Roseiflexus sp. RS-1: one gene and its partner. The protein of the gene in region 2 interacts with the protein of the main gene of each other region in a pairwise test. Links are inferred from orthologs where the notes say so. Each region holds a gene or a part of one and is shown on either strand. Other genes may lie near its edges. The genes, in order: cysK and epsC.

Evidence for each region.
Region 1: the proteins of epsC (region 2) and cysK interact in binary tests that used the Escherichia coli proteins (3 or more experiments, as listed by UniProt). The link is inferred for Roseiflexus sp. RS-1 from one-to-one orthologs.

The regions. Positions count from the first base shown.
Region 1 is NC_009523.1:1,826,374-1,836,557, forward strand. Bases 4,314-7,086 are described here. They hold cysK (cysteine synthase A), read right to left. Parts: upstream 6,279-7,086; coding sequence 5,349-6,278; downstream 4,314-5,348. Other genes in these bases: msrP (protein-methionine-sulfoxide reductase catalytic subunit MsrP), read right to left, coding at 4,314-5,157; ROSERS_RS07790 (CpXC domain-containing protein), read left to right, coding at 6,408-7,086. Outside these bases: ROSERS_RS07760 (copper resistance CopC/CopD family protein), read right to left, coding at 1-990; ROSERS_RS07765 (copper resistance CopC family protein), read right to left, coding at 1,403-1,921; ROSERS_RS07770 (hypothetical protein), read right to left, coding at 2,113-2,442; ROSERS_RS24880 (response regulator transcription factor), read left to right, coding at 3,235-3,390; ROSERS_RS07775 (sulfite oxidase heme-binding subunit YedZ), read right to left, coding at 3,406-4,089; more of msrP, read right to left, coding at 4,222-4,313; more of ROSERS_RS07790, read left to right, coding at 7,087-7,802; ROSERS_RS07795 (hypothetical protein), read right to left, coding at 7,794-8,225; UDP-glucose 4-epimerase GalE, read left to right, coding at 8,360-9,340; ROSERS_RS07805 (methyl-accepting chemotaxis protein), read right to left, coding at 9,347-10,184.
Region 2 is NC_009523.1:3,812,139-3,822,470, reverse strand. What follows is about bases 5,101-8,021. They hold epsC (serine O-acetyltransferase EpsC), read right to left. Parts: upstream 6,983-8,021; coding sequence 6,218-6,982; downstream 5,101-6,217. Other genes in these bases: ROSERS_RS15595 (winged helix-turn-helix domain-containing protein), read right to left, coding at 7,693-8,021; ROSERS_RS15600 (FmdB family zinc ribbon protein), read right to left, coding at 7,180-7,434; cysS (cysteine--tRNA ligase), read right to left, coding at 5,101-6,212. Outside these bases: ROSERS_RS15645 (DNA adenine methylase), read left to right, coding at 1-306; ROSERS_RS26145 (hypothetical protein), read left to right, coding at 436-594; ROSERS_RS15635 (nucleotidyltransferase domain-containing protein), read left to right, coding at 615-965; ROSERS_RS15630 (HEPN domain-containing protein), read left to right, coding at 949-1,347; ROSERS_RS15625 (S41 family peptidase), read right to left, coding at 1,611-2,948; ROSERS_RS15620 (16S rRNA (uracil(1498)-N(3))-methyltransferase), read right to left, coding at 2,991-3,773; ROSERS_RS15615 (50S ribosomal protein L11 methyltransferase), read right to left, coding at 3,754-4,779; more of cysS, read right to left, coding at 4,776-5,100; more of ROSERS_RS15595, read right to left, coding at 8,022-8,910; ROSERS_RS15590 (cell wall-active antibiotics response protein), read left to right, coding at 8,997-9,470; ROSERS_RS15585 (hypothetical protein), read right to left, coding at 9,477-10,103.

The DNA of each region.
Region 1 (10,184 bases), 2.0 Mb from region 2 along the record:
CTCCTCGCCGGTTTGAAGGAGCGCCAGCGCGAGTGCTGCGAGCCCTCCAACCCAGATTGCCGCCGCTGCCAGGTGGATCCAGTCGAGGAGGATGGATGCCAGTGGGGTCTCTGTAGCGGCAGGATGTCCGCTTACGGAAAATGTCAACAGCATCAGCACGCCAGACAGCGCCAGTGCCCACTGTGGTCTCCAGTTGGAGAGCAACAGCGTGATCAGCGTCAGGATCGTGCGGGCGACAAGTGCCTGTCCCAGGCGTGTATCGCGTGCAACAGCAACCAGCGCATCTGGAGTGATGCGCCCGGCAATCGCCAGCGTGTGCACTGCGAAGAATGCCAGCGTTGCGACAAGCAGCGTTAGCAATGCGCCGACCACCAGCAGATACATCCGTCGCGTGAAACGCCCATTTCCCGGCACTGCGATCACATACAGGCAGAACATTCCGCCGACAGCCACGACTGCGCCGATCAGCATCACGCTGCGCAACACTGCCAGCGCCGCGTCTGGCAGTGGATCCGACGAGCGCGAAGGCGCCGGTTGATCGACGGCATGCCCCGCTTCGGTCGGAAGCGTAGTTGGCGGCGGGGAAGGAACGAACGGCGAAGGTTCCCCCGATGGTGCGCCAGCGATACTGAAGGCGAAATTTCCCTTCACCAGATGCCCGTCACGCCCCACCACCCGCCACACAACCGTATACACGCCAGGTTCGAGCGGCGGCAGACTGGCGCTCAGCGTTGTCGGATCGTCCTGCGCCCGTCTACCATCGCCGCGATCAACCGCGCGTCCGGTCGCGTCGAGGACCTGGATCGACGCAAATGCATCCTCAATCGGTTCGTTGAACGTGATCCGCACCCGCTCCGGCGCCTGTTCGAGGCGGGCATTGGGTGCAGGTTCAACGGATACGATCTGAGGATGGGCGTACACCGCCATCGCGCTGCTGAGCGCGAAGAGGAGACCGGCGATGATGACTGATCGACGAATCATAGCGATCATACACGGCACAATCCGAGGATTGCCCCGTGCTCTTACGAAACCCGGCATAGCCCGCGCAGGCGGGCTTCGCCCTGGCTAGCCGAGGGCTTATGGTCTTTGAATAAATAATCCGGTATAGCCCGCGCAGGCGGGCTTCGCCCTGGCTAGCCGAGGGCTTCAGCCCCACGGCTAGCGCAGTATAGCGGATTTAATTTTCAATCTCCATGAGCCCCACGGCAAGGACGTATACCGGATTTAATTCTCAATCTTCATCAGACCCACGGCAAGGGGCGCATATCGGTTTCTATTCTTACATTAGCTACATTAGCCCGGCGGCGAGGGGCGCATACCGGTTTCTATTCTTCTTCACGAGCTTGCCTGAGACATGCTCAACCATCAACCAAACCGCTATGCGCCCGAACAATGGCGGATGCTACGACCAGCGCAATGCGTGGCGGCGCACCAGCGCTCCGATCAGCAGCAAGCCTGCGCCCGACGCAATGATCAACCAGGGCAATTCACTGCCAGACGTTGCCGGGAGTGGCGCAGGCGCTGCCGTACCGCTGCTGATCCGGAAGCGGAAGCGTCCTGTCTCGCTGTGACCATCCGTGCTGGCGTTCTTCCAGTTCACCGTGTACAACCCGTCGCTTAGACCGGGGTTCAGCGAGACAACCAGCGTTTTGCGATTCGGGTCGGTACGATCCAGCGCGGTATCACCGCGATCAACCTGATTGCCTCGTGCGTCGGTAACGCGAATGGTGTTGCCTTCCGGCTTCAGTTCTTGCGAAAAGACGATCACGACCCGCTCCGGAGCAGTGGTTACCGTTCCGTCAGCTGGCGGATCGGACGAAACATAGTCGGCGTGCGCCAGCGCACTGCGCGCGCCCACGAATCCTGTTATCAGCGCGACCAGCACCACACCCACGCGCACCATACGAGTCAGAGATACCATAGCGACACTCCTCCAGGAAGTTCATCATGTCAGGTTATCAGTCTGTCAGTCGGGTTTCATGACATCGTTGCGTCGATCAGAAGGGACTCCAGACCTGCGGCAGCGCTTCCAGCCTGCCGCAAAGCGCGCCAAAACGGAACCCGCCAGCCTGGCTGGCGCCGGGCGCACTCCGCCTTGCGTGTCGGCATCTGTCAGGTCCTGGGAGGAGGAGATGGCGGAGGGAAGGCGAAGAAGCGGTAGGGCATTTCGCCATCAGGGTCATACGCCAGCGCCAGCAGCAGATACGCAACGGCAAGCGCTGACGCCATCACACAGTCGTACACGGCGCGGATCGTCGGCGACAGCGATCTGGCGGAATCGACCGCAGACGACGGAGAGATCTCTGCAAAGCCGGGAACCAGATGACAGAGGAACAGGAAGGGACGCAGCGCGTCCTGAACCGGAGCGGAAGGCATCTGGCAATGCAGCACGCAGAGCAGCGGCAATGCCACAATCGCAAGAGTAACGACGAACGCTGTCATGGAAGCGCACGGCGTCTCCACCGATCTGCGCCTCCGGACGATGCAATGCGCCAATTGACATACACGCGCCACGTGTCGCGCCCCCTGGGTCTGGTTGCCTGGCGGTATCAGCGGTGATGTGCAGTATATCACATGCTCCCTGAGCATTGTGTTTTATGCCTTCAAACGTGGACGATATGTGCGGCGCGATGATGGCTTCATGCGTCGGGGGGTGCAATGTTGGAAAAGAGGTCATTGAGAGGCGCATCTGCATCCGCGCGTCGCCTGGCGACTGATGAAAGAAGTGCGGGGCGTGCGGCGGTCGCCCGATGTCCTTACCATCCGCGAATTCGAGGCGCTCAAACTATAGCGGTTCTCATAGAGGTTGAACCTCCTGGGACAAGCGCAGTCCCTCGCGCGTTCCCAATGCGGCGACCGCCTTGCATGGCGGTCGGAGAGAAGCCATCCGCCATCGTCGTCGTCGGGCGTGACTCCGCTCGTGCGGGCTCAAGCCCTCCCTGAGCGCGTGGAAGCCCCTACGGGGCTGGCGTGTCCGTCACCCTTCCCTATGCCGGGGGCGCCGGGTTAATCCAGCCCGCAGCGCTTGCCCGACCTCAGCCAGGGCTTATGGTCTTTGATAATCCGCTCTAGCCCGCGCAGGCGGGCTTCGCCTTGGATAGCCGAGGGCTTCAGCCCGACGGCACACGCGGGATAGCGGATTTATTTCTCAATCTCCATCAGCCCGCTGCGGCGCACGACGATGGAAAGCTCTAGCAATCCAGACACGGGTCAACGTATCTGAGAACTGCTATAATCGTCGGGGGTCGGGATAACCAGGAAATTGCAGCGCAGTTGCACCTGAGCGAGAAAACGGTCAAAACTCACGTTGGCAACATCCTGCTGAAACCTGGGTTGAAAGATCGCATGCAGGCAGCCATCTACGCGCTAAAGGCGACCACGGGTTGGTAGCATTACTCCTCCGCCTCATCCCCCATCCGACCGTCGCGCTTCACCGACAGAGGCATGCCTGTGAGACGCCGGTTGCCGCCGCGCGACGAGTGCGCGACGCCACGTTTCGATCCGGCGGCGCAACGGTGGGAGACGCAGCACCAGCAGGAGCGCAACCGCCGCACCCAGCAACAGAGGCTGGCGGATGTCGCTCTTCTGCGCCCAGGCGTAGTGGACAATCGCCAATGGAACCGCCAGGTACGCCAGACGGTGCAGCCGCTTCCAGTTTCGACCAAGCCGACGCTGCCATCCCTTCGTTGAAGTCAGCGCCAGCGGCAGCAGAATCAACAGCGCCAGCGTTCCGACCAGAATGTACCGTTTCTCGGCGATCTCCTGGATGATCAGCGTCAGGTTGAGACCAAAATCGAGCGCCACGAAGATGAGCATGTGCAGGATGGCGTAGAGAAATCCATACAGACCCAGCGGACGGCGCAGGGCGATCATGCGTTTCCAGCCGGTCACGGTGCTCAACGGCGTGCAGCCAAGCGACAGGATCAGCAGGATGACCGCCGTGTAGCCGGTGCGCTGGGTCAGGTCCTGGATCGGGTTGACCGTCAGCCCCCCGCTGAGTGCGTCCCATATCAGCAGCGCCAGCGGCGTCAGTGCCGCCGGATGAACGACGTGGGTCCAGTTGTTGGGATGAGTCTCAGACTCAGCCATACACACCTCGCGCCTCGCGCCGCCGCCGTGAACCCCGCTGCCGGTTCGGGCGCCGCGCTGCTGCGCCCCTCCATGTTGTCGTCCGACATTCAACGTGCAACGTTCAACCTTCAACCCCTCACGCCCCGCGCCTCAATAATTCACCCGCAGATCCATCCCGGCGTAGAGGCTCGCCACCTGGTCGGCATACCCGTTGAACAGCAGCGTCGGGCGGCGCTCGAACTCGCCGATGCGTCGCTCCGTCGCCTGCGACCAGCGCGGATGCGGGACGTTGGGGTTGACATTCGCGTAGAAACCGTACTCGTGCGGGGCGGCAGCCATCCAGAGCGACGTTGGTTGTTCGGCAACCAGGTCGATCTTCACGATTGATTTGATGCTCTTGAACCCATATTTCCACGGAACGACCAGTCGCAGCGGCGCGCCGTTCTGCGGCAGGAGCAGGTTGCCGTACAGCCCGACGCTCAGGATCGTCAGATCGTGCATCGCCTCATCGAGGCGCAGCCCTTCGACGTAGGGCCAGGTGTACCAGCGATCCCGCTGCCCCGGCATCTGTTCCGGGTCGTAGAGCGTCTCGAAGCGGACGTAGCGCGCGTCCGCCATCGGTTCGACATCCGCCAGCAATCGGCGCAGCGGGAATCCCAGCCATGGGATAACCATCGACCATCCCTCGACGCAGCGCAGGCGGTAAATGCGCTCTTCCGCAGGGTAACGCTTCAGTATATCCTCGATGGCGATAGTCTGCGGTTTGTGAACCAACCCGCCGATGCTGATCGTCCACGGCGAGGTGCGGAAGTTGCGCGCCAGTTGGGCGACGCCTTCTTTCTGCGTCGTGAATTCGTAGAAGTTGTTGTACGTGGTGATCTGCTCGTAGGTGTTGAGCGGATCACCCAACTCATCGGTCTGTTGCGACACCGGTCCTGGTGTGAGGGCGGGCGATTGGACTGACGCATCGCCGCATGCGGCGATACCCAACCCTGCCAGCGCTACAGCGCCGATCCCGCGCAGGAACCGGCGTCGCGAGCGGTAGATATGCTCTGGCGTAATCTCGGATGAAGGAATCCGGTTCATGTCCGTCTCTCTTGCACGAGCCATATGGTATGGCGATAATTCCCGGTTCTCAGTTCCCGGTTCTCAGTCCCCGGTTCTCAGTTCTCAGTTCTCGGTTCCTGGTTCCTGGTTCTCAGTTCCTGGTTCCCGGTTCCCGGTTCTCTATACCACCATACGCGCCGAAGCCAGAAACGGTTGTGTCGAACCATCATTTACACATCATCGCCGTACAGCGGCGTACTCAGGTAGCGTTCCCCATTCGATGCAGAGATAAACACAATCAATTTACCGGCGTTCTCCGGGCGTCGCGCAATTTCCAGCGCCGCATACGCCGCCGCGCCTGAACTGATGCCGACCATCAACCCTTCTTCGCGCGCCAGGCGACGCGCCATCTCGAAGGCGTGCTCATTTGACACACGGAATACTTCATCATACGCCTGTGTGTTGAGCACGTCGGGAATAAAACCGGCGCCGATCCCTTGAATCTTGTGCGGACCGGGCTTCCCGCCCGAAAGGACTGGCGATGCTTCCGGTTCGACTGCCACGACATAGAACGACGGCTTGCGCGGCTTGATCACTTCCGACACACCGGTGAGCGTTCCGCCGGTGCCGACCCCAGACACCAGAATATCGATCTGACCGTCGGTGTCGCGCCACAGTTCTTCGGCAGTCGTGCGGCGGTGAATCTCAGGGTTGGCAGGATTCTTGAACTGCTGCGGAATCCACGCATTCGGCAGTTCAGCGGCAATCGCTTCCGCCTGCGCGATGGCGCCGCGCATCCCTTCTGCGCCGGGCGTCAGCACCAGTTCAGCACCGAAACCGCGCAGCAGTTTGCGTCGCTCGATGCTCATCGTCTCCGGCATCGTCAGAATGACTTTATATCCCTTTGCCGCCGCCACGAATGCCAGCCCGATCCCGGTGTTTCCACTCGTCGGCTCGACGATCACCGTCTCGCCAGGGCGGATGATGCCGTCGCGTTCGGCAGCTTCGATCATCGCCAGCCCGATGCGATCTTTGACGCTGCCAGCGGGGTTGAACCATTCGAGTTTGGCAACGACAGTGGCGTGGGTGTCGTTCACCCGGTTCAGGCGCACAAGCGGCGTGTTGCCCACGAGTTCGGTAATGCTTCCGTAAATGCGCATGGGTTCCTCTTTCATTTGTTATTTTTGTTGCGTAACATTGGAAGTATACGTCCCATGATTGTGCCCGTCAAGCCGGTGGTTATGCCATTATGCCAGAATCGCAGGCGCGCAATCCGTGATATAATATTCATGACTGGTTATCCGTCCGCGCCGGTGCATCCGGCGCGTGCGATTCTGAAAGGGTATCGTGTGACCACGGGTCCATCAGCGCAGGTCGTTCAGCTGACCTGTCCATCCTGCCGCACACCGCTTCGTGCGTCGATCGTCACGATTGTCGATGCAGTGCAGCATCCCGAATTGAAGGCGCGTCTGATCGCCGGGCAGTTGAACCTTGCGATCTGCCCGAGTTGCGGCATGGCGATCATGATCAGCGCGCCGTTGTTCTACCACGATGCCGCCAAACAACTGGCGCTCGTGCACATTCCGCAGCAACTCAATGCCCGTCAGGAGGAACAGGAACGTTTTATCGGCGATGCTGCGGCGCTGGTGATGCGCACGCTGCCGCCGAACGCGCCACGCGCATATCTACTGGCGCCGCGCCGTTTTCTGACGATCAACTCGCTGATCGATGCCATTCTCGAAGCTGATGGTGTGTCGCGCGAGAAGATCGAAGCTCAGCGTCAGCGTGTCGATCTGATCGCGCAGCTGGCAGAAGCGGCCGAACGTGGCGAAGAGGCGTTCAACGCACTTGTCGAACAACAGCGTGATCAGCTGGACGAATCATTTTTTGCGACCCTCGATGCGTTTATCGTTGCCAGCAGCCAGGTGGGGCGCGATGACTCGGCGCAGGTTCTGATGGCGCTGCGTCAGCGGCTGGCGGAAATGGTCGGTTTTGCCGGCGCAGGCGAGGAGGCAGCGCTCGATACGCCCGATATTGCAACAACCGAAGCGGTCGAGCGCCTGATAGCGGCGAATGACGATGAACTGGAAGGGTTGATCGCTGAACTGCGCCCCGCCATTGACTACAGTTTCTTCGAGGAGTGGACTGCGCGCATCGATCAGGCGGAGCAGTCCGGCGACCGGGCGACGGCTGAACGCCTGACGGCGCGGCGGAGCGTTATTCTCGCAACCGTCGAGCGCATGGATCGGGAAGCGCAGGAACTGTTCGACGCTGGCGCGAACCTGCTGCGCGCAGCGCTCGATGCGGCAGACCCGGCGACGGTGCTGCGCGAGCGCAGCGATGAGATCAACGAGGCATTCATGCTGGTGCTCCACTCCAACCTGGCAGCGGCTGAACGCAGCGGTCAGGATCACCTGACGGAACGGTTGCGCGCAATTGAGCAACTGGCAACCCAGATCGTCGAAGAATCCCTTTCGCCCGAAGATCGCTTCATCAGTCAGTTGCTTCAGGCGGAGACGCCACAGGAGGCGACGAAACTGCTGCGCCAGAATCCGGCAATGATTACGCCCGCCTTCGTCAGGCGCCTGAACGAACTGGCGGAGCAGATGGAGAAGAACGGGCGCAAGCCTGCCGGTGAGCGTTTGCGTCAACTGGCGCGTGAAGCGGGCGTGATGCTATTTTGATTGTGGAACCGGCGCGCCGGATTCGATCTGCTGGCGCGCCTGACGCATCAGTTGCTCAAGCCGCGCGTTGACGATCTCCTGCCATTCGGCAGCCTCGTGGTCTTCGAGCGCCCCGCCGCCGTACTTCAACTCCATCGCCATATCCCACCCTTTGCGCTGCGCAAAGCGTTCGATCTGCTCGCGCCGCTCAGGCGACCAGCGCTCGATATAGCGCTGGAAGGCGCGCACAAGTTTGCCGGACCCATCAGGGTTGAGCGCCGGCAGAGGGAATGTGTCGTGCCCTTCATGGGCGGTATCGGGGTTTTTGGCTGATGTGAAGTAGATCACCATGCATGTGCGACAGCAACGGTATTCGCCGGCGCCGTGAACATCTGCGGGGTTGCTCGCAATCGCTCCAATGAGCATCCGATCGGTTATGGCCATAGCGCTGTCCCTGAACGAAGCAATGTCGTACCTGCCTGGTAGCATAGCACAAAAGGCGCGCGTTGTACATAGTCGCGATTGTGGGCTGCCTGTGCTATACTGTGCACGATTCGTTCCTGCCACGGAGGTTCGCTTTGAAAATCCTTGTTACCGGCGGCGCCGGTTATATTGGAAGCATCTGCGCCGCAGAACTCCTCGCAGCCGGTCACGATGTCGTCGTGTTCGACAATCTCTACCAGGGTCATCGTGCAGCCGTGCCATCCGGAGCGGCCTTTGTTGAAGGCGACCTGCGCGATCCCGACGCGGTGGCGCGCCTGTTTCGCGATCACCGCGGGTTCGACGGCATCATGCACTTTGCGTCGTTTACGCTGGTGGGAGAAAGCATGCAACTCCCGCTCAAATATCTGCGCGACAATCTGGTCGCAGCAGCGAACCTGCTGGAACAGGCGGTTGCGCATGGCGTGGGGCGCTTCATTCTCTCCTCCACTGCCAATCTGTTCGATGATCCGGCAACCATCCCGATCGATGCCGATGAACGGATTGTGCCGGGTTCGCCGTATGGCGAGTCGAAGTATTTCATCGAACGGACGCTTTACTGGTTCGAGCGGATCTACGGGTTGAAGTACGCCTGTCTGCGCTATTTCAACGCCGCCGGCGGCATGCCCGACCGCGGGGAGCATCATGAGCCGGAACTGCACCTGATCCCGATTGTGCTCCAGGTGGCGCTTGGTCAGCGCGAGAAGGTGATCATTTTCGGCAATGATTACCCGACGAAGGACGGTACGTGCGTGCGCGACTATATCCACGTGCTCGATCTGGCGCAGGCGCACATTCTGGCGCTCGAAGCCCTTGATCGCCTGGGCAGTCGCACGTATAACCTGGGCAACGGCAACGGTTTCACCAATCTGGAGGTCGTCGAGACGGCGCGAAAGGTGACCGGTCACCCCATCCCGTATGAGTTCGGTCCGCGGCGTCCCGGCGATCCGGCGATCCTGATCGCTTCGTCGGAGAAGATCCGCAACGAACTCGGCTGGTCGCCGCGCTTCCCGCACCTGGAACAGATCATCGGCAGCGCCTGGGAATGGCACCGTCGCCATCCGCATGGGTATCGCTGATGATGCTTATGCCAGCCGGTAGATAGCAACCATCTGCTGGAGCGACTGCGCCAGGGCATTCAGGTTCTGCGCAGCGCGCTCCGCCTGACGGGTGCTGGTGAGCGTTTCGGAAGCCGCTTTCTGAATCGACAGCAGCGCCTGCCCGATCTGCTCCAACCCGACAGTTGCCTGACGCGCACTGGCTGCCATTTGCACATTGACCTGTGCGCCGTTCTCGACTTCGCCAGCGATCCGGTGGATGACGTTCCCCGCCTGACTGACCAGTTGACTGCCGCTGTCAACACGCCGGGCGCCTTCTTCGGTTACCATCACCGCTGCCTGGGTTGACTTCTGGATGTCCCCCAGGATCGAGCGGACCTGAACGGTCGCCTGTTTGCTGCGCTCTGCCAGGTCGCGCACCTGCTGCGCCACAACGGAGAAGCTTCTCCCCTGCTCACCGGCGCGCGCGGCTTCGATCGCGGCATTGAGTGCGAGCAGATTCGACTGATCGGCAAGCTCGGAAACCGTGCCGGTGATCGTGTTGATCGCCTGCGCCTGCCCGGCAAGCGACAGGATGGTTTGGGCGATTCCTTCGACGCGCTGACGAATGTCGGTCATACTCTGCACTGTCTCTTCGACGATGGCAATCCCCTGCTGCGCGGCGGTCAGCGCCGCCTGTGCGTCGCGCGCAGTATGATCGGCCTGATCGGCAGTCTGTCGCGCGATTGCGCGCACCTCATCAAGCGCTGCCATGGTCTGAGCAACGGCGGTTGATTGTTCGTTGACCGCCGATGCCTGCTGGGTGGTGGTAATCAGGATTTGCGCCGCCGCTTCGGCGATAGCATTAGCCGCTTCCTGAGATCGG
Region 2 (10,332 bases):
GCGACGAAATCAAAACTTTATGGAAGAAATGGCATATTGCACGAGAGTTTTGACCACACTGAATTTGCTGAAGAGATGAAAAAGTGCAGGCACTCGTGGCTGATTACATATGACGACTCGCCTGAAATTCGTCAGAACTTTCAGTTTGCGTGTATCCATCGTTGGGAATTGCAGTACGGCATGAATAATTACAGGCAGGAGAAAGCCGAGAAAGGCGCTGAACTGTTCATCTCCAATTATCAACTCCCCATGGATCACGACATGCGCGTGCAGTTCAATGGATGCATCCAGCATTCGCTGTGGTAATTGCAGCGTATCCTCGCCTTCTCGGACCGGGTATGCCGGTTGCACCGGTCATCGTGCTGCGCGAACCGTCGCATTGTACAATACGATGAGAATCAACAGCGGTTCTATCCGAACCCAGGTGAGGTGTTCATGACCACACTGATCCTTGAGTTGCAACCTGATCTCTATGACCGGCTTGCGCAGGAGACTGCGCGCCCTGGTCGGCCCGTCGAGACGCTGGTTGAGGAGTGGCTGGAACGGAGGTTCCCGCCTCGATACCAGCGCCATCGTGAAGCGCTCCTTCATTGACCTGGAGCAGGAGTGTACCGATGTCTACCCCGCTTGAGACGGTTTACCCGCCGGTGTCTGACGAACTATTACGCGAAATGGTTGAGCGAATGCGTGCAGCGGGCAACCCGCGCAAGATTGTGCTGTTCGGCTCGCGTGCCCGCGGTGATGCTCGTCCTGACAGCGATCTCGACATCCTGGTCATTGAAGAGTCGGACCTGCCGCGCTATAAGCGTGCGTCACGCTACCTTCGTGCGCTTGTCGGCCTGTTTCCGGCGAAAGATGTTGTCGTCTGGACCCCGGCCGAGGTACAAGCGTGGGCTAATGTGCCGAACGCGTTTATCACGACCGCCCTGCGTGAGGGAAAGGTGCTGTATGAGCGACGCGACTGACCTGGCGCGCGGCTGGCTGGCAAAGGGAGATAGCGACCTGTTTAGCGCACGGCTCATCGCGGCAAGTTCTGGACCGTATGATACGGCCTGCTTTCATGCCCAGCAGGCTGCTGAGAAATACCTGAAGGGACTGCTCGCTTTCACCGGGCAGCCGTTTCCGCTCACGCATAACCTTGAGGAGCTTGAGCGCCGCTGTGCCACGCTCGACCCGGCGCCGGATCTCACGGGGCTTGACCTGACGCAGTTGACCCCCTACGCTGTCCAGTTGCGCTATGACCCTGGATTCTGGCCAGATCAGGCCACTGCCGCTGAGGCGATCGAGGTGGCTGAGCGGGTTCGTGCGGCTGTGCTGGCCGTTTTGCCGCAGGCCGCGCACCCGTAGAAGAACGAACGCCTGCGGGAATTGTCATTAACCATAGCATGACTTCACTGCAAAAACGCACCGCAGAGACGCCGAGCGCGCAGAGAACTTCAAAAATATGCGCGTCGAAGTGTGATGCGTTGGAGCGACTCGCTCTGGCATCTTCCTCTGCGAACGCTGCGCCGCTGCAGTGACCTACCCTTTTTGCGGTGGACTTATAGCGTGCAGGCGAAGGTCGGGACGACCACGCTGCTTGAACCGACACGATCCGGGAGCACTGCTCCTCAGCGCGCCGCTGCTGGCATCGATGGCGGCTTTTCGCCGGTTGTCAGCAGGCGGATGGCATAGAACAGTTGATTGTCGGCGCAGGTGGTCGCTCCAGGCGGCGGTTGCCGGTCGCCAATGCACGGCGCCTGCGTGGCCGGATCTTCGGCGTAGGGAATGACGTACTGCGGCATGATGCCGATCTTGTCGATTTCAGTGCGCGCCGGTGTCAACCAGTGGGCAAAGGTGATGCGCGCGCTGCTCCCGTCGCTCAGGTTGTAGATGTTCTGCACCGACCCTTTGCCAAAGGTTTTTTCGCCGATCAGCGTCACATTCGGGCGACTGTCGCGCAACGCCCCGGCGACAATTTCGCTGGCGCTGGCGGAACCGCCGTTGATCAGCACCACGATAGGAAGGTCATACGCGCGAATGTCGCCGCTGACGGTGCGGATTTCGGTCAACTCTCCTTTGCTGTTCTGCTCGTAGAGCGCCACCCCGTCGTACAGTCGCCCTAATACGGCGCGTGCCTGATCCAGGTAGCCGCCGGGATTGTTGCGCAGGTCAAGGACGATTCCCTTCGGCGCCTGCGGCAGCAGTTCGCGCAGCGCCTGATCGAATTCGGGAACGGTGTTGGCTTTGAATTCGATGATGCGGATATAGGCGACGCCGCCATCGACAAGTTGCGCTTCGACGCCGGGAACCACAATGTCGGCGCGGGTCAGGGTTATATCGAACTCCTGATCGCCCGGTTGCCGCCGGATGGTCAGACGCACCTGCGTGCCAGCCTGCCCGCGGATTTTCGCCGCCACTTTGACCGCCGCTTCGTGAATGTCGAGACCGGCGATCATTGGCGCTACCGGCTCGCCATCAATTGCGACGATCTCATCGTCTTGCCGGAGACCGGCGGCGTCGGCAGGCGCGCCTTTGATCGGCTTGTAGAGGTAGGCGCGCCCGTCGGTGATCCGCAGGTAGGTTCCAATGCCCCCCATGCGCCCCTGCATGTGCTCGTTTGTCTGCGACGCCAGCTCCGGTTCCTGGTAGACGGTGTACGGATCGTCGAGCGACCCCAGCATGCCGCTGATAGCGCCGCGGATCATGCGCGTGTGGTTGATCTTGTCGCGCCGGTAGAACTCGGCTTCAACCAGATTCCACACCTCCCAGAAGACGCGAAACTGCTGCCGCAGCGATGGCGGCGTCTCCTGGTTGGCGACCAGTCCAGGACCAATCACCGGAACAATCCGGGTGAGCGAGATGCTGTCGGCGAAGATCGTGGCGCTTACCCAACCACCGATGAACCCGACGGTCAGCAGAACCAGCGCGGCGGCAAGACGACGAAGCACAGGACGATAGGCGGACATAACGAAGCTCCTGAACGGGTGGTGCATCGGGGCAAAAGCAGGTCACCCGTGCGTGTCGAACTCGTACACGATGATCGCGGTCGCAGCAATTGGCGCAGTTTCGGCGCGGAGTGTGCGCGGACCGAGCGATACGCTCATGATACCATGGCGCCCGGCGCATTGGCGTTCATCGTCGGTCAATCCGCCCTCCGGTCCGCTGAAGAGCGCGAGCGACGTCGGCGACGTGTGCTGTTGCAGGATGCGCAGGGCGTGCGCGAGGGGCGTCGCATCTGTTCCTTCCCACAGAAGCAGCGCCGGATCGGACGAATCCCATTGGGCGCAGGCTTCGGCGAACGGGATCGCCGGTGTAAGGCGTGGCAGTCTGCCGCGGCGCGACTGCTCGGCAGCCTCGCGAATGATCCGGCGCCAGCGGGTCAGTTTGCGTTCGTCGGGAGCGATGTCGATACTGCGAGCGCAGGTCGTCGGAACGAATGTCGCCGCTCCGAGTTCGACCCCTTTTTGCAGCGCCCACTCGAAACGTTCGGTTCGGATGAGCGGCAGGTAGATCGTCAGATTGATGCGCGGTTCGCCGCCAGCTGCTTCACGCGCCTCGATTGCACCGTTCACCGTGCCGCGCCGATCAACGGCTTCCAGCGATACCGTATACTGCCACCCCTCGCCATCGAGCAGGATAATCCGATCGCCGCGACCGAGCCGCAACACATCCGCCAGTTGATGCCCCAGTTCGGGATCGAACAGGCGCGCCTTCCCGCCGTCGAGCGCGGACGGATCGACGAAAAAACGGTAGGTGTTGCTGCGAATCGTATCACGCTGACGGCGGGGCATATGACGGCTTGCGATGAACCAGCGCCACCCAGTCGCCTTCCTGATGGCGTGTGACCGGTTCGAGACCGGCGGCGGCATACGCGGCGACAACATCGGATTCGCGTTCGGCGATAATGCCGGAACTGATCAGGATGCCGCCTGGACGCAGCGCGGCGACGCAATCGGGAGCGACTGCGACAAGCACCCTGGCGATGATGTTGGCGACAATCAGGTCGAACGGCAATGCCACATCGGGAGGGAGCGAGTCGGGAAGCAGCGCCGACGATTCGGCGGTTGACGTCTCCTGATCACTCCTGACGGTTGTCGGTTGCAACCAGTGCCCGAAGGCTGCGCCGCGTCCCAGGCTTCCCTGTGCGGCAATGACGACATCCGCCACGGTGTTCAGCGCCGCATTTGCCCGCGTTGCCTCAACCGCAATCGGGTCAGTGTCGAGCGCCAGCACTCTGGCAGCGCCCAGGCGCGCCGCCGCAATGGCAAGAATACCGGAGCCGCACCCCAGATCGAGTGCAGTGATGCCCGGCGTAACATACTGCTCCAGGGCGCGCAGGCACAACTGCGTCGTCGGATGGAGTCCGGTTCCAAACGCCATGCCGGGATCGATACGCACAACCAGATCGTCGTGCTGCGGCTCGTAGTCCAGCCACGACGGCACGATCATCATGCGCTCACCGATCCGCTGGATGGTGTAGTACTGCTTCCAGGCGTTTGCCCAATCCTCCTCCTCGATCTGCCGGACCTGCAACTGACCGACAGGACGGATCATTCCAAGCAGCCACAACCCCTGCTCGATGCGCGCACGCGCCTCTTCGGCGGACTCGTCGAGCGCCAGGTAGGTGCGCACCGTCACCGGGCGCACTGGATCGTACCGGTACTCCGGACCGTCATCGCCGGGAATGATCGGCGGCTCGACGACAACGCCGCCGTTGTAGCCATAGTGCGCCAGCAACTCACTGACCGACTCGACCGCTTCAGCATCACACGTGACTGAAAGTTCCAGCCAGTTCATACGTGTCGCTTATCTGCCGCTTTCCAACGGGTACCCTGCGGCGTATCCTCGAGCGTGATTCCCAGATCCGCCAGGCGGTTACGCACCATATCGGCAAGAGCGAACTGCTTCGCCTTGCGCAGTTCGCTGCGCACCTCAATCAGCAGGTCGATAAACGGCGCCGCCTGCTGGATGATCGGTTGCTGCGGTGTCAGGGTCAACCCCAGCACATCGGTCAACTCGCGGAACGTCGCCTGCGCTTCGGCGAACGGCGCCCCGCCGACGCCTGCATCGCGCGCAGTATTGATCGCGCGCACCAGATCGAAGAGCGCCGCCAGTGCGCCAGCCGTGTTGAAATCGTCATCCATCGCGGCGATGAACCGTTCGCGGGTGGTTCGTGCAGCTGCCAGCAGCACATCGACCGCCAATCCCGCTTCAATCGTCCCGATCGGCGGTTCGAGCGCGGAACGCAATCGCACCAGTTTGCGCTCCTGATCGGCGGCAATCTCCTCGCCAAACGCCAGCGGACTGCGGTACGAACTTGAGAGCACCGTCAAACGAAGCACATCGGGGTGGTACTGCGCCAGAAACTCGCGGATCGTCACCACATTGCCGAGCGATTTCGACATCTTCTCCAGTTTATACGTGCCGTCCGCCAGACGGGTCTGAATCTGGAGCATGCCGTTGTGCATCCAGTAGCGCGCGAATGGCTTGCCGGTCAGGCTTTCGGTTTGGGCAATTTCGTTCTCGTGGTGTGGAAAGATCAGGTCGGCGCCGCCGCCGTGGATATCGATCTGTTCGCCGAGATGCGCCAGGTTCATCGCCGAGCACTCGATATGCCATCCGGGACGCCCCGGTCCCCACGGGCTGTCCCAGAACGGCTCCCCCGGTTTCGCTGCTTTCCACAGCGCAAAGTCCGCCGGATTTTCTTTGCGCTCATCGACGCTGATACGATTCCCGGCAATCATATCGTCGAGACTGCGCCGCGAAAGTTTGCCGTAATCGGGGACGGTCGCAATGCGGAAATAGACATCACCATCGACCACGTATGCATGCCCGGTTTCGATCAGGCGGGTGATGAACTGCTGAATCTCCGGCATCGTTTCCGTCGCGCGCGGGTAGATATGGGCGCGTTTGACATTCAGCGCTTCGAGGTCTTCGAGAAACTCGGCAATGTACGACTCGGCGAGTTCCTTCGGATCACGTCCGATTTCTCTGGCGCGATTGATGATTTTATCGTCCACGTCGGTAAAGTTGACCACGTGCTGAACCGCGTAGCCGCGGTACTCCAGGTAGCGCCGCACCACATCGAAGACAATCGCCGACATCGCGTGCCCGATATGCGCCCGATCATAGACTGTCACCCCGCAGACGTACATTTTGACCACACCGGGTTCGAGCGTTTCGAACGGTTCCAGAGTGCGGGTGAGCGTGTTATAGATACGAATGCTCATAGATACTATATCCCATCACCGGCTACATAGCCGTGCTCACTCATGATGCCATTGCCATGTGTATCATCGCCAAGAGCGGACCAGCACTGTTCCAGCAGTGCATCATCTTCGACATGGTGGGTGAGATGATGGTTGGTGGCGATCTCGAGTTCAGTCAGGCGCTCTTCGAGTTCCAGCACCTTCGCGCGCAGGCTGCGCAGCATTTCGCCTTCGGGGTCGGGGAGATGCTCGACGCGGCGTGTTTCGCCGGTATGCGGGTCGCGTTGCGCGACGATGCGCGCCGGAACGCCAACGGCGGTCGTATGTGGCGGCACATCTTTCACCACCACGGCGCCGCCGCCGATGCGCGCCCCCTCACCAATGGTGATAGCGCCAAGCACGATTGCCCCGACGCCGATCACGACGTTGTCGCGCACCGTCGGATGGCGTTTGCCACGCTGTTTACCGGTGCCGCCAAGCGTCACGCCCTGATAGAGAGTCACCCAATCGCCGATCTCCGTCGTTTCGCCAATCACCACACCCATGCCATGGTCGATGAAGAAGCCACGACCGATGACCGCGCCGGGATGGATTTCGATGCCGGTGAGGAAGCGACTGATCTGCGAGATCAGGCGCGGAATAAACGGAATCTGGCGACGCCAGAGCGCATGCGCCAGGCGATGCAGCAGAATCGCGTGCAATCCAGGGTAGAGCAGTACTTCCGCCAGGCTGCGCGCTGCCGGATCATTGCGAAAGATCGCGCGAATATCGTCGCGTATAACGCAGAGCAGGTTATCTTTATGTCTGGACATATAAAACCTCCCGTTCGACGGTCAATCGAAGCGCGTAACGCAAACCAGGGGCGCCATTCAAAACATGACGCCCCTAACGACAGATACAGGTCTGCGCGACGAACCCGACCGACTGGCGGCGGGAGGTATGGGGAAGGAAAGGGAAGCGCCCACGTTCGGGGCGCATATGGATCAGATCACGATTCACTGCCGCTCGTCTCACTCTTCTCACTCTTCGACGAGCCATCGCTGCCGATGCTCGCGCTGTCACTCTTGCGGCTATCGGTAATGTACCAGCCTGAACCTTTGAAGACAATGCCCACCGGCTGGAAGACCCGGCGCACCGAGCCTTCTTTGCCACAGCGACAAACCCGCAACGGCTCGTCCTTGAACGACTGGAACTGTTCGAATTGTGCACCGCAAGCGTCACAGGCGTACACGTAGGTAGGCATAACCGTCACGACCTCCTGGTATCGAGTAATGAGCCGAACGCCGAATGATGTGTCAGGCGCTTCTATTGTAGCCGATCTGATGGCAATGATCAAACGGTCAAACGTAGGAGTTTCGTTAGAGAACGAAGCCCGTTACGGGAGTGAGGGCATCTTGCCCTCGGCTGCCCCAAGAGGGTGGGACGCCTTCGCTCCAATGGCAAACAGCGCGGATGGTGAACGCGCACCAGTATGCCGCGCAGCATGTTCTACCAGATTTGATTATGAGAGGGCGCGTTTCAGCAGTATACCGAACGCTGGCGGATCACACTGGCGAATAACAACGTCGGGTGTGCCGTGCCATGCTGCACAGGAGCGCAACGCTGCCGCCAGCTCCAGCGCAAGGTCTTCGTCTGGATCGACGCCTGGCTCGATATAGAGCGCCTTGACCTCAAATATACCATCTTTCCGGTGCGCTTTTGGATCAAGCCGCCCGATCAGCGCGCCCCGATGCAGGATGGGCAATGTGAAATAGCCATAGCGTCGTTTGGGTGCAGGTGTATAACACTCGATGCGATAGTCGAAGCCAAACAGTTCCCGGATGCGCTGCCGATCCCACACGACAGGATCGAACGGTGAGAGAAGCGTCGTCATCGTTGATCGGAGCGCGCCATCGGCGGCAGCCTGAGCCAGCGGCAGATTGCCCGGATGAATGTAGACCGGATCGCGCCATCCTTCGACACGAGCAGTTGCGAGTGCGCCATTGGCTGCCAGTGTAGCGGCAATGCGCGCCGTTTCTGCCTTGTTCAGGCGAAAGTAGTCTGCGAGCCAGCGTGCTGGCGCCGCACCGAGCGCCTGTGCTGCCGCAAGGATCAGTGTGCGCTGCGCTGTCTCGACATCAGGTATACGGGCATCGTCCCATTCAGGCAGAACTCGCTCACGCAGGTCGTAAACGCGCTGAAAGTTCTCTCGCCGGTCAATCATCAGATCACCGACAATGAAGAGCATTTCCAGCGCCATCTTTTCGATCTTCCAGTTCCACCATCCTCCCTTCGCGTCGTCAGCGCGAACGAAGTCTGCTGAGCGAACCGGTCCGTTGTTGCGAATATCGTTGATCAGCGCAGCAGCAATCGATTGATGCTCGTGCAACCACTTGCGCGCATAGGCATTGCTGCGCGTGCGCCCTGCCAACATGAGTGACCGGTAGATCGGGTAATCGTCAATCGGCAGAAAACAGGCTTCGTGCGACCAGTACTCAAAGATTGCTCGCTCCACCAGCAGATCGGTCAACCAGCGCGGATCATACGCCCCTAGGCGGCTCCACAGCACCAGGTACGGGCTGCGCGCGACCACGTGGATGGTGTCGATTTGCAATGCACCCATCCGCCGGATGGTTTCCAGAAGGTCATCCCGGGTTGCCGCGCGCTGCGGCGGTTGATCAAGCCCCTGTGATGCCAGCAGCACTGCACGGAGTGCAGCGGACGTCAGTGTGAGCGACATACGACCCTCCGAACGGACGTGCGCAACTCTGCGCAGGTATGATACGTCGAACTGTTGTCTCGTGCAACACAGGTAAGGAGCACGCTATGTCCTCGATGAGTCTGTTTGGTGATGTTGAGCATATCAACACCCATACCCATCTGGAAGGCGAGAGTTTTACGGCAATGTTCGGCAGACTCACCGTTGATCTGACACGCCAGCGACTCTCGTCCGGCGATCACGCCATCGGCGCCTACGCACTGTTTGGTCAGGTCACAATCCGCGTCCCCAACGATGCTGGCATCCACGTGGATGGCAGCGCGATAATGGGACAGACGGGGTATGAGTGGCGTTCAGAAGACAACGAACTGCACTCTCCTGTCGGGTTGCCGGAGATCGAATTCGAGACAGCGCCGGTGCGCCTGCGCATTACTGCCGTTGCGATGTTTGGCGAGGTAAAGATCGTGCGGGTTGTAACCGGGGAAAGAACCGCACCGGCGCTGCCTGGTGAACCATTGCCAGAAATGTCCAGCAACACTGGATCGTATGAGGGTGAGACCCGGCGGATCGCCAGCCTGTGACAGGCTCTACTCTGTCGTTTCGAGCACCGATTCGTCGATATCGAGCGGCGCCTGATCACCCAACCGATTGACGAGCGCCTGGTACGTCTCACGCCGCATCCGGCGATAGACCTCACGGGCAATGCGGAGATCGAGCACCGCAGTGCGCCGTCGCCGTTCACTCTCGGCGACATCATGAATGGCAGATTCGAGCGCAGCGCACGATTGAGCAATTTCGGTCAGGCGCTGTTCGGCAAATGGCAGGGTTGCGGCTTCGAGCGAAAGAACAGCGTGCAGGCGGCGCATATCCTCGAGCAATTCAGCCGGGGTGCTATCGGCTTCGGCGCCGCCGCGTGAGATCAGGCGGATGGTCGGCGTTTCGGCAGTGCCGTAGTGCTGCACAATCTGGCGCAGCGTCTGCTTGTACAGGCGACGCGCCGCTATTTCGCACGTCCAGCGGCGCGCCAGCGCCGCGCGCCAGGCGGCAATGGCATCTTCGCTGGCGTGGTAACTGGTCGTCATCTGGTGGTGGGTCGTGCGATGTGCGGTGAGCAATCCTTCGATCTCCGGCACATCTTTGTGATGACGTTCGAGAATAGCGATCAGTCTGGCCGAGTCGGCGATTGCATCATTGGGGGAGGGAAGTGTCGTCATACCTCAGGCTCCTGTCCAGCACCTTCCGTACCATCATACCCCGCCGCTTCGGAACGGTCTATAGTACGTGCGTCCCGTCCGACAATGGGAGTCTTTCTCAGTGCCGGATTGGACTTTTGGGTACCCTGGTTGCACATCGGCGCCCGATCCGCCGCGCGCGTGTCACGCTGCAACAACCTGCAGGTATTATACGCGAAAAGACGATACCTTTGGTCAAGTTCGTGTGATT